DNA from 4 places in the Exiguobacterium sp. RM11 genome. Region 2 is predicted to be linked to each of the others. Evidence: predicted binding sites of a transcription regulator. Region 2 holds the regulator's gene; each other region holds the start of a gene.

Region 1 (3,212 bases), 970 kb from region 2:
CGTGCTGCATATTTTGATTCGCTTGAAGGATGATGGACGCGAGTGCCATAGCAGAGCGAATGTCCTTTGGCGACCGGATTGTTCCATGCCCCGTATGGAATCCATCTTTTAATAATTGACCGAGTGGTATTTGACAACATGTCGTCGATCCTGTGATGTAATAGTCGGCGTCGTGCACGTATAAATAGTTATCAGTGACGGCCTGTTTTGATCGCTCCGACATCAAATATGTCTGCGACAATTCTTTCGACACTTCTGAAGAGAGTCGTGCTAGTTTCCCAAGTGGGGACTTTCCGTCCACATTCGCATTTTCTTGTACTAAGTCTTGGTCTGGTAAGACGCAGACATCCTCATACAACTGCAGTAATTTCAAAATCTATCACCTCACTATATATGGACTAAAAACATTCATAAATGTTTTTTAAATCCTATATATAGATTATGACACGTATTTTTTACGAAGGTCACGAGTCGATATTGTGACAGTTTACTTGTGAGCATACGACAAAAAAGAGCCTCGTCTTCGGTAAGACAAGGCCCAACGTTATTTGTGACAAACGTCATTTATTTAGCAGCTTTGACGACTTTTAATTCGACTTCTTCCTCTAATTCTTGCGCCTCACGGAGACCTTTTGAGTTGAGCCATGTATAGATTGCTCCCATGAAGAGGGCGCCGCCGATAATGTTACCGAACGTCGCAGGAATCAAATTGTGGATCGCACCAGCCATGCTGATCGTCTCAGGGTGTGGGACGACGAGCGTCAAGGCGAACAAGACGAAGTTGGCGATGACGTGGTCGAATCCTGAAGCGAAGAAGACGGCGACAAGGAAAATCATCGAGAAGATTTGAGCGAACTCATTTTTCATTTGTTTCGGTAAGAAAATGGCGAGACAGACCATCCAGTTACAGAAGATGGCGCGGAAGAAAATTTCAACCGTCGTGTGATGCATTTTCCCCTCGACGACTGAGAACAGCCAGTTGTTCATGCCAAGTTCTTGGATGACGCCAGTCGGTGCAAGTAGTAACGCGAATAGGATTCCCCCAAGTGCGTTCCCGACGAAACAGAGTAACCAGACGAGCATCGTGTCGCTGAGCGTTGTATAGCCGCGAAGTGTCGACGTCGTGAAATACATCGTATTCCCCGTAAACAACTCCGCTCCCCCATAGATGATCATGACGAGCGCAATCCCAAACGAGAAGCCCCCGATGAGTGTCGTGAACGGTGATTCCGCTAAATACATACCGTTGACGACTTTCAATGTGAAGATTGAAGCAAAGCCGATAAAGATCCCGGCTAACATTGCCCGTAAAAAGTATTCCATTGGACGATAATGAATCATTTGCGAGGAAGCCTGTGCTTTTTTCCGTAATGATTCGAGTGCATGGATTTCCATTGATGCCATGTCACAAACCCTTCTTTCTGAATAATTAAATAGGAAAGTATCAGTTCTAATATGTGAAATCATTAACAATATAAACTGTACAGTGTCTGTTGGCAATCCTGTCTTTTATGAATTGACAGAGTGTTCACATCGTAATCGTTTACATATGGCGGATTTGTGACAAAGAAAAAGTGCTTCGATTTCTCGAAGCACTTTTTCTACAATTATTCTTTATCCTCAGTCGATTCTTCTGTTTCTTCAGAAGATCCTTCAGAAGCTTCTTCTTCAGTCGAACCTTCCTCTGATTCAGTTTCTTCCTCTTCCTCAGCAACCGGCTCATTCACAGAGGCGATGTGCATATCTGGTTCAGAGACAATCGTGTACGATTTGTCTTCTGGAAGATCTGCTACCGTCACCGAGTCACCGATTTCGAGGTCTGACACGTCAAGTTCGATGCGTTCAGGGATGTTGGCAGGTGTCGCAGAAACCGTCACTTTATAGAGCGACTGAGCGAGATATCCGCCTTCTTTGACGCCTTTCGCGTCGCCGACGAGGGCGATATCCGCTTCGACTTCTGTCTCTTCATCCATCTTCACAGCCATGAATTCGACGTGCTGATAGAAGTTTGTGAACGGATCTGTTTCTGATCCGTGCACGAGCGTGTTGATTTTGTTTCCATCGAAATGGAGTTCAATCAAGGCGTTGTCACCGTGGTCTCGAAGAATTTTACGAAGGTCCATCTCGTCAAACACGATTGGTGTGCTATCTACTTTATAACCATAGACAACTCCTAACGCTTTTCCTTCGTTACGCAACTTCGTGCGTAGTGAGCGTGGGCGTAATTCTCGTTTTGATACTTGAAGTTTGTTCGTCATTTTCTTTTCCTCCTACATGGATATACATTTCATGTCGACATCTTGAGGGTGAGGCAGTGAAAAAGCCACCTCTCAACCTCGATGCGTTGAGTGACATGTGTATAGTTTTCCCATGAGGACTCGTAAATAAACGTTACATCGTATTAAAACAAGGTAACAAGACGATTACATGACGCGTTTAAATAACTTCTCGAGTTCGTACGTGCTCCACTTCACGAGAATCGGACGACCGTGCGGACAAGTGAATGGAGACGTCGTACGACCTAAATCATCAATCAATTGTCGCATCATGTCCATATTGAGTGGATGATTCGCTTTGATCGACCGTTTACACGCCATGAGGATTGATGCTTCCTCACGATATTTCGCGATGTCAATCGAGCGTTGTTGAATCGCCATCTCCACTAGATCACGAATTGTACCCTCTAAGTCATGTTGCGGATACCATGTCGGAATCTCGCGCACGAGGAACGTGTTTCCCCCAAACGGTTCTAATGTGATACCGGCTTCTGCTAGAAGCGGGAGCACTTCTTCGATGGCGAGCGTCTCTTCTTGCGTGAACTCTAACGTTAACGGAATCAACAGAAGCTGATACTCTTTTTCCGGACGTCCTAACTGCTCATAAAACAATTCATACTTGATGCGTTCCTGGGCAGCATGTTGGTCCATCACGTACATCCCGTCTTCCGCTCCACAGACGATATAACTCGAGTGCAGTTGTCCGATGACGTCTAATGCTGGAAGACGTTCGGACTGAAGAACGGGTTCCTCGACCTGTTCTACCTGGAGCATCTCCGGCTCTGGTTCATGAACGAGCGGCGCCGGGTTCCACTGGGAAGGAGACGTGAGCGACTCTTTTCGCTCACGAGGAATCGGATAATTCCACTCGACCGTGTCTACTTGTTTAGGTTGCGGTTCCATCGAGAAGTCGAGTTTCGACTGTTCGGACGGTGT
Region 2 (3,212 bases):
GACGAAACGATGAATTGACGTCGCAATCGAGATTGTATAGAGAAAAATAAGAAAAACAGTAAGATGGTTGTCATCGTGCCTAGCAATATAAAGTCCTCTCCGTTGTACTCCCGAATCATCGTGCATCCTCCCTTACATATGTGCCTCGTTTTATTATAGCATACAAAATGGAAAAATTTCTCAATCGCTCGTATCCTATCATAACAGTATGTCACAACAAAAAAGCATCATTCCACTTACGGAACGATGCTCATTTTTCATTCATCTGTTTCATTAAATCCATCTGTTCTTGCACCATCGCTTCTTTCTCCCGGCGCAACACCCCTTTGTAGGCGACGCGTGAAATCGATAAACTGATTTCATATAGGAAGAAGAGTGGCAATGACACCATAAGGTGCGACGTCAAATCCGGTGGTGTGATGAATGCCGCGACTACGAATAGCGCGAAGTACGCATACTTACGAATCTTCGATAAGAAGTATGGTGTCACGACACCAATCCGGGTCAAGAACATCGTCACGACCGGCAATTGGAACAATAGACCGAACGGAATCGTCAGTTGCAACAAGAACGTGAAGTAATTGTTCGCTCCGATGATTTGTTCGAGTCCAAGGTCTTGCCCGAGGTCCGTCGAGATATCGAGGACAAGCGGGAATAACCAGTAGTAGGCGAACGCAAGGCCAATCAAGAATAATCCGAAGATGATCGGGATATAAGCGAGCGTACCTTTTCGTTCATTCGGATGCAGACCGGGTGCGACAAACGCCCACACTTGATACAGTAGGAATGGGCTCGCCGCAATCAGGCCGATGATGAGCGCCAAGTTCAAGTAAATCATGAGCGGGTCCGCGACCCCAAAGGCGTTCAGTTCGAGCCCGCGTTCGACGAGATCTTCTTGCAAGTACGCGAGTACATATTTGACACTCGGCAAAGCCATCAAAAAGAAGGCAAAGACGACAAATGCAGATAGCATCAGTCGTCTCCGCAGCTCTGTCAAGTGATCGGTGAGTTCCCGCTCTTGATCAGGTTGATGATTCATGGCTTACTGCTCTTTCTTTTCGATAGCTTTCTTGTCGTTCTCGTCGTGCTCGTTCATCATGCCGTTCGTTGCATTTTTGAACTCACGAAGCGTTTGTCCGGCCGCGCGACCAAACTCCGGTAATTTCTTCGGTCCGAAGATGATGAGCGCGATGATGGCGATGATGAATAGACTCGCCCCACCCGGAATCCCGACGACGAGTGATGATGCTAGTAATTCCATTATTGATGGACCCCCTCAGCGGTTGGATAGTGTTGCATAAAGTAAATGAGTGACTGCAGCTCAATCGACAAATCGATGTGATGGACGCGAACCGTGTCCGGTACGGTAAGTCGTGCCGGTGTAAAGTTCAAGATGCCCTTGATGCCGAAACGGACCAAGTCGTCTGCGACGGACTGCGCATAGGCAGAAGGTACCGTCAAAATGGCGACGTCGATCTTGTTTTGCTTCATGATCTGTTCCATCTCATCGACGTGATGAATTGGGACACCTGACATCGTCGTGCCGACTTTTGTCTCGTCTGCATCGAACCCGACGACGATATGTGTGTTATTGTTTTTAAGGAAGTTATAGTTGACGAATGCCGTCCCAAGGTGACCGACCCCGACCAAGGCGACATTCGTAATCTCGTCCTGATTCAGTGTCTTTCGGAAAAAGTCTAACAGATACTGCACGTTATAGCCATATCCCTTTTTACCGAGCGCACCGAAGTACGAGAAATCACGGCGAATCGTAGCCGAATCGACCTTGACCGCCTCACTCAGTTCTGCTGAAGAGACACGTTGTTTACCTGATGCGTGCAGGCTTTGAATAAATCGATAGTATAGTGGCAACCGTTTGGCTGTCGCTTGTGGAATCTTTGGTTCGTTTTGACTCAACGGAAAGAGCCTCCTTTTTACGACACGTTACAAACGAATCTGAATTTCATACACCTTGATTGTAAACGAATTCACATGACCACTCAACGAATATACCTAAAATCGCTGAAAAATACAGTATACTAAATAGAGAGAAAGGGGTTTTTCACTTGATCCTACTGCAAGTCAATAACTTATCCAAATCCTTCGGCGTCGAGCCGATTTTAGAAAACGTCAAACTCGAAATCCAGGAAGGCGAACGCGTCGCCCTCGTCGGCCGAAACGGGGCCGGGAAGTCGACGCTTTTGAAAGTCATCGCCGGTGAATACAACTATGACTCCGGGGACATCATGAAACCAAAAGACGTCACCATCGGCTATCTCGCCCAAGACTCAGGGCTCGAATCCGACGAGACGATCTGGAACGAGATGCTCACCGTCTTCACGGACTTGATCGAGCAAGAGAAGACGCTCCGTCGCATGGAGGCCGACATGGGATCCGAACGGATTCTAAACGACGCCGCTGCGTACGAACGCCTCCTCTCCTCTTACGATGAAGAGCAGCACACGTTCAAAGAGCGCGGTGGTTACCAGTATGAAGCAACCATCCGCTCGGTCCTTCACGGGATGCGCTTCTATCCGGACGACTTCGAACGTCGGATCGACACGCTCTCCGGGGGACAACGGACGCGTCTCGCCTTGGCGAAGATGCTCCTTCAAAGTCCCGACCTGCTCATCTTGGACGAGCCGACGAACCATTTGGACATCGAGACGCTCGCCTGGCTTGAGAAGTACTTGAGCGGCTATAAAGGTGCCGTCCTCATCGTCTCCCACGACCGCTACTTCCTCGACCGCGTCGTCTCGGTTGTCTATGAGCTGTCACGTCATCGGAGCCGCCGCTTCGTCGGGAACTACACGAAGTATCTCGAACAAAAGGCCGCTCTCTACGAACAAGAGAAGAAGCAGTTTGAGTCGCAACAAGAAGAGATTGCCAAGATGCAGGACTTCATTCAGCGAAACATCGCCCGGGCGACGACGACGAAACGGGCGCAAAGCGTACGGAAGCGTCTGGAGAAAGTCGACCGCCTCGATGCTCCGGACGGTGACGAACGCAGTGCTGTCCTCTCGTTCTCCATCAAACGACAGAGCGGGAACGATGTGTTGAGCGCGAGTGACCTCGCCATCGGGTATGAAGAACCGATTGCCCAAAATCTCCGTTTCCAGCTACAACGCGGGGAATCCGTCGCTCTCGTGGGTCCGAACGGGGTCGGAAAGTCGACACTTCTCAAAGTATTGACGAAACAACAAGCCGCCCTC
Region 3 (3,212 bases), 1.4 Mb from region 2:
AAATGAATAATCGCCAACGAGTTGACCGAATCATCCATCAGCAGTTGTTCGCAACAGAGATGTGGAAAGAAAGCCAGACGATTGCCGTGACATCGTCACTTCCGCTTGAAATCGATACATCGCCAATCATTCATGAAGCGTTTGAAGCAGGAAAAACGGTGTGCGTCCCGAAAGTAACGGAGCAGGGGTTAACGTTTCATATTATTCATTCAGTAGATGACCTTGAGACAGGCGTCATGAATATTTTGGAGCCGACGACCCCGCCGACGACGAAAAGCATCGACCTCTGTCTTGTCCCGGGAAGGGTATTTGACCGGTCTGGATATCGAATCGGTTGGGGTGGAGGATACTATGACCGATTTTTACGTACATATGAAGGGGAGACGGTTTCATTAGCGTACTCCGTTCAATTGGTCGATCAAGTACCGACTGAACCACATGATCTACCTGTTCAGTGGATTGTGACAGAAAAGGAGATGATTCAATGTTCGCCATATTTGTTGTAACTTGTATCGTCGCCTTTCTCGGGTATCGGTTACGCTCCTTGACGATCTCGGGAGCCTTCTTGACAGTGGTGACGGGGGTATTGATCGGGTTATCGTTTGGTTGGTTCGGCCTCTATTTACTCGGCGTATTCTTCTCGACATCTTCACTTGCATCAAAATATCGATCTCGTGATAAACAAAATGTAGATGACATTGTCGAAAAAACGGGAGCGCGCGACGCCATTCAAGTGTTAGCAAACGGTGGGGTAGGGATTCTCTGTGCCCTCGGTTACTTACTGACAGATGACCTCGTCTATCTTTATATGTACATCGTGTCCATTGCGGCAGCGACGAGTGACACGTGGGGATCTGAATTCGGTGTCCTCGCAAAACGTAAACCGCGCTTCATGTTCACGTTTAGAGAAGTTGAGCCGGGAACGAGCGGTGCCGTTTCAACATTTGGGACGGTCATGTCGATTGTAGGCGCATTCGTGATTGTTTGCTCTTCTCTCCTGTTTGTTGAATTGGATATGACATTACTGTTGGCGCTTTGGGGAATCGGACTGAGTGGGAGTGTCATCGATACATTGCTCGGGGCGACGGTTCAACGGAAGTTTCGCTGTACAGTTTGTGGAAAGCTGACGGAAAAGAAAGTTCATCATCAAGTTCCTACAACATATGTGTCAGGGTGGCGTGTGCTAGGGAATGATGCAGTCAATTTTTTATCCGTTCTTGGAGCGGCGTCTATTTGTTTTTTGGTATTCGGATGAGGGTAGTACAGAAAATGAAGATGTTTCAAATGAATGTGAATGTTGTCACAATATCGCCAAAGTGAAAACGGTTTCCACTGTAGTTAGGGTTTGTGAATGATGTTACAATCTTGTTGTAACAGAGATAACAAAAACATGAAACAGATTGATCGAAGGGTGGAGAATCAATATGGAAACATTAAATCATGCTAAAGTAACGCGCGTCGCACTTGTAGGGGCAGGGGCAGTTGGAGCGAGCTTTGCGTACCAGTTAACGACAGCAAGCCTTTGTGAAGAACTCGTCATCATTGACATCAACAAGGCAAAAGCAGAAGGGGAAGCGATGGACTTGAACCACGGCGTCTCGTTCGCGTCTTCACCGATGCGTGTATGGGCAGGGGATTACGCAGACTGTGGTGTAGCAGACATCGTCGTCATTACTGCAGGTGCACCGCAACGTCCAGGTGAGACTCGTCTTGACCTTGTCGAAAAAAATGCGAAGATCATGAAATCGATGATTTCAGATATTATGGATTCTGGTTTTGATGGCATTATCATTATCGCCTCAAACCCGGTCGACATTATGACACATTTGGCTTGGAAGTATTCAGGACTACCTAAACATCGCGTCTTCGGCTCAGGAACTGTACTCGACACGTCGCGTTTACGTTACATGCTTGGCGACTATTTCAATGTCGACCCACGTAACTGTCATGCCTATATCATGGGTGAGCACGGTGACACTGAGTTTGCTGCTTGGAGTAATGCTCGTATCTATGGAAAGTCTGTTGAGCAGTTACTTGAAGAGCATGATGAATATAACTGGCAAGACCTTGAAGACATATATGTGAACGTACGTGATGCGGCTTATCACATCATCGAACGTAAAGGTGCGACATACTATGCCATTGGACTCGGATTACTCCGTTTGGTCAAAGCGGTCCTTCGTAATGAGAACACGTTGCTGACAGTCGGTGCTCATCTTGATGGGGAATACGGTTTACACGATATTCATATCGGGGTACCGGCAATCATCAACCGTCAGGGCGTGCGTGAGGTCGTTGAGATTGAGTTGTCAGAAGAAGAACATCAAAAAATGCAACATTCTGCGAACGTCCTAATGAAAACGATGGAACCTGTCTTGTAATTGCGATATATGAGTGCCCGTAGCCGTAAAGGTTGCGGGTTTTTTTGTACGTTTGAGGCAAGCCACGACTTTGTCGTGAGGTACAACGTGATTTACAATAGAATGAGAGAGGAGGGATTTTGTTGGCGACTTGCTTCTGGGAAGACATTTATCAAGCGGTCGAGAACGGTGGACGAATCGAAGGGATATTAGAACCGTCCCGTGCAGTCATCTTGTTTGATACAAAAGCAGGTGATCGCTATGACTTATACGTTCAAACTGAAAAAGCGTGGGCGAATCATGTCGGTACTGACATTAACGCAATCTTGAGCGCCTTTCGTCTGTCTCGTATTGGACGAAAGCGTTTGACGATTCACATATATGGTGACCGTCTCGTTGATGAAGAGCGGGTCGACTCCATGACGTTCCCGATTCCAGCGAGAGTGACAGTATCTCGCTCGATTTGTACACCTACGATGGAGGACGACCGTTTTCGACTGCTCGCGGTTGCAATGGATCGAAAGAAGAAAGCGGAGTTAAAGAAACGATTCTCCTTTGGTAAACCGCAAGTAGTTTACGGCTTGATGTTCATCACGTTTTTAGTCATGTGGCTAGCTGAATCAGTCGGTTCGACATTCGACCCGAACACGTTGATCGCATTCGGTGCGAAAGTGAACCCACTCATCGAAGAAGGGGAATGGTGGCGGTTAATTACGCCAATGTTTCTGCATATCGGATGGTTCCATTTTGCCATCAATATGTTTGCGCTCTGGTCACTTGGTCCGCTCGTTGAACGAATGTACGGCTCCCTCCGCTTTTTCATCATCTACGTGGTCGGTGGGATTTTAGCGA
Region 4 (3,212 bases), 1.0 Mb from region 2:
ACGGCAAGCTTTCATACGAAGACCGAAGTCAAGGATTGCATCATCATCTGTTGAGTGGATGACCGCTGTATGACCGAGACCACCGATTTCGAGCATTTTTTCAGCGATGGCGAATCCTTCTTCACGTGACTGAACTTTATAAGCACCGAGAACCGGGCTCAACTTCTCATGAGAAAGAAGTTCAGTTGCGCCGACCGTTTCAAGTTCAGCAATCAAGATTTTCGTATCAGCCGGTACGTTGAGACCTGCTTTTTCAGCGATCCACGCTGCTGGCTTCCCGACGATTTCTGGGTTGACCGCACATGTGTCCGTGCGAATGACGAGTGTTTCGAGTTTCGCTTTTTCTTCAGGTGAGCAGAAGTAGCAACCGAGTGCCGTCATTTCTGCCTTCACTTCTTCGTAAACTTCTTGGTCGACGATGATTGCTTGTTCAGACGCACAAATCATACCGTTGTCGAACGTTTTTGAAAGGATGACGTCTGAGATGGCCCGTTTCACTTTCGCAGTCTTATCGATGTAAGCCGGTACGTTACCAGGTCCGACACCGAGTGCTGGTTTACCAGTCGAATAAGCCGATTTGACCATTGCTGCCCCACCAGTCGCAAGAACCATCGCCACACCTGGGTGGTTCATGAGTGCTTTTGTTGCATCGAGTGACGGGACTTCAACCCATTGAATCAAGTTTTTAGGAGCACCTGCCGCTACCGCTGCGTCACGAAGCACACGTGCAGCTTCACTTGAACATTGTTGAGCGGATGGGTGGAACGCGAAGATGATTGGGTTACGTGTCTTGATGGCGATGATTGCTTTGAACATCGTTGTCGATGTTGGGTTTGTGACCGGTGTGACCCCAGCGACGACACCGACTGGTTCTGCGATGTATGTGATTCCGTTTTGAACGTCGTCTTCAAGAACGCCAACTGTTTTTTCTCCACGGAGTGAGTTGTAAATATATTCTGTCGCGAAGATGTTTTTGATCATCTTGTCTTCAAAGACACCGCGACCTGTTTCTGTATGTGCTAGTTTCGCAAGTGCGACGTGTTGCTCAAGACCAGCGAGCGCCATCGCTTGTACGATTTCATCGATTTTCTCTTGGTCGAACGTCATCAACGTATCGAGTGCGGCATGTGCACCCGCTACGAGCGCATCCACCATTTGTTCTGCCGTAGTTTCCACTTTTGCTTTCTCTTTGACTGCCATGTTAGGTTCCTCCTCATAATTGAGAGCTTTTAATGAACATATTGACTTGATGGAAGACACAATGTGATGACTGCTTTCAAGAGATTGTGCTTTCCTTCACATTCATAGAATACAATGTTTTTCAGAGTTTGTGGGTGACAACAATGTGAACTCTTTCACAATATTTTTTTGTCATTTGTTGATAGCCCTTGATTTTTAACTGTGTCCTCAGTAAAATCGAATACGTTTTCATGAAAACAAGTAATTCCGTTTATGTAAACGCTTACATCGATTGTGTCGAATCTATTTCTACTATGATGTATGAATCATCACATCAACCCGTTTTTAGGTTCAACTGCACCTAACTCGTGTATAATAAAAATAGAACCTAACTAGGAAGTGAATCTACTATGCCGAAACAAGATGCTGCGGACCAGTTTGTCAAACTGATCCCTTTAATTCGTCGTAAACTGCTACGTCGATCTGATTTCCCACAAATTCCGAACTTGAACTTCTCTCATTTCCATCTGTTGATGTTGATTGAGGACGAGGGGGCTGTCACAAACGGACGAATTAGTGAAACACTCTCCATCGCGCCGCCAAACGTTACCCCGCTCATCACGAAGCTGTTAAATGAAGGATATATTACACGCGTACCGGATGAACGGGACCGTCGTGTCATTTGGAACCAGTTGACAGAGAAAGGTGAGCGTATTTTACTCGAACGGAGAGACTCTTTCCGGAGGCTTTTTGAAGAGCGTCTAGCCTTATTAAATGAGGATGAAACCGACCGCCTCATTGACAGTTTGAAGACGCTCACCGAGATTGTTGAGAAGATGGATAAAGGCGACGAGTAAAACTTTTCTCGTCAATTCAAGCAACTTCTTATATAATCTGTAATGAATCTACGTACAAATGGAAAGAGAGATGACATGTAATGGGTCGTAAATGGAACAACATTAAAGAGAAGAAGGCGTCAAAAGACGCGAACACGAGTCGCGTCTATGCGAAGTTCGGTCGCGAGATTTATGTGGCCGCCCGTCAAGGGGAACCTGATCCTGAGTTGAACCAGTCATTAAAATTCGTTGTGGAGCGTGCGAAGACGTATAACGTGCCCCGTGCGATTATCGATCGCGCGATCGATAAAGCAAAAGGTGGCGACGAGGAAAACTTCGATGAACTTCGTTATGAAGGATTCGGACCGAACGGTGCGATGGTCATCGTCGATACGTTGACGAATAACGTGAACCGTACAGCATCTGAAGTACGTGCCGCTTTCGGTAAAAACGGAGGAAACATGGGTGTCAGCGGTTCGGTCGCCTACATGTTTGATGCGACTGCCGTTATCGGTGTCAATCAAATGTCGGCAGACGATGTCCTTGAACTCATGATGGAACACGACCTCGACGTTCGTGACGTCATCGAAGAAGATGAGACGGTCATCGTCTATGCCGAGCCAGAAGCGTTCCATACCGTTCAGACTGCATTCAAGTCTGCAGGGGTTGAAGAGTTCGCCGTCGCCGAACTGACGATGCTTCCACAAAACGAAGTGTCGCTCGATGACGATTCAAAAGAACAGTTTGAAAAATTAATCGATGTGCTCGAAGACTTGGAAGATGTTCGCCAAGTGTATCACAACGTCGATCTGTAACACGTAAGCGATAACTTTCACGAGTTATCGCTTTTTTTCATAATCGATTTGACAAGGGTCACATCATATGTTAAATTTCAAAAAGTCTTTATCATATTAAAGTGATACCAAGAGAAAGAAATTGTGAAAGGTGTTGGATGGAAATGAACGCAGTATTACTTGCAGTCATCGTCTTATTTGCACTCGCCATCAGTCGCGTGCACATTGTATTGTCCTTAATATTAGCTGCGCTTGTCGGTGGGCTTGTAGGAGGGCTCGGATTTAACGATACGTTGACCGCCTTCAGCGACGGTCTTGGCGGCGGAGCGAGCATCGCCCTTAGCTATGCGCTTCTCGGGGCATTCGCCGTTGGATTGTCGAAGACGGGTCTACCGGACGTCTT

The links. Region 2 encodes Rex, which represses fermentation and respiration genes when NADH is low (regulators of the CRP and FNR family bind a similar motif). Its sites were predicted from a motif close to TTGTGAAATATTTCACAA; they were not measured.
Region 1: the regulator Rex is predicted to act here: its motif matches at 1,456-1,473, upstream of AC5LIL_RS07995 (formate/nitrite transporter family protein).
Region 3: the regulator Rex is predicted to act here: its motif matches at 1,289-1,306, upstream of AC5LIL_RS05880 (L-lactate dehydrogenase).
Region 4: the regulator Rex is predicted to act here: its motif matches at 1,344-1,361, upstream of adhE (bifunctional acetaldehyde-CoA/alcohol dehydrogenase).

What each region holds. Positions count from the first base shown of each region.
Region 1 is NZ_CM187558.1:1,528,621-1,531,832, forward strand. It holds gene AC5LIL_RS07990 (anaerobic ribonucleoside triphosphate reductase) at 1-373, opposite strand, end outside; gene AC5LIL_RS07995 (formate/nitrite transporter family protein) at 565-1,395, opposite strand; gene AC5LIL_RS08000 (50S ribosomal protein L25/general stress protein Ctc) at 1,608-2,258, opposite strand; gene mutL (DNA mismatch repair endonuclease MutL) at 2,424-3,212, opposite strand, start outside.
Region 2 is NZ_CM187558.1:2,496,005-2,499,216, forward strand. It holds gene AC5LIL_RS12970 (hypothetical protein) at 1-119, opposite strand, end outside; gene tatC (twin-arginine translocase subunit TatC) at 251-1,039, opposite strand; gene tatA (twin-arginine translocase TatA/TatE family subunit) at 1,043-1,261, opposite strand; gene AC5LIL_RS12985 (redox-sensing transcriptional repressor Rex) at 1,261-1,917, opposite strand; gene AC5LIL_RS12990 (ABC-F family ATP-binding cassette domain-containing protein) at 2,067-3,212, shown strand, end outside.
Region 3 is NZ_CM187558.1:1,131,313-1,134,524, forward strand. It holds gene AC5LIL_RS05870 (5-formyltetrahydrofolate cyclo-ligase) at 1-506, shown strand, start outside; gene AC5LIL_RS05875 (DUF92 domain-containing protein) at 485-1,255, shown strand; gene AC5LIL_RS05880 (L-lactate dehydrogenase) at 1,425-2,381, shown strand; gene AC5LIL_RS05885 (rhomboid family intramembrane serine protease) at 2,504-3,212, shown strand, end outside.
Region 4 is NZ_CM187558.1:1,484,244-1,487,455, forward strand. It holds gene adhE (bifunctional acetaldehyde-CoA/alcohol dehydrogenase) at 1-1,200, opposite strand, end outside; gene AC5LIL_RS07785 (MarR family winged helix-turn-helix transcriptional regulator) at 1,590-2,036, shown strand; gene AC5LIL_RS07790 (YebC/PmpR family DNA-binding transcriptional regulator) at 2,117-2,830, shown strand; gene AC5LIL_RS07795 (Na+/H+ antiporter family protein) at 2,974-3,212, shown strand, end outside.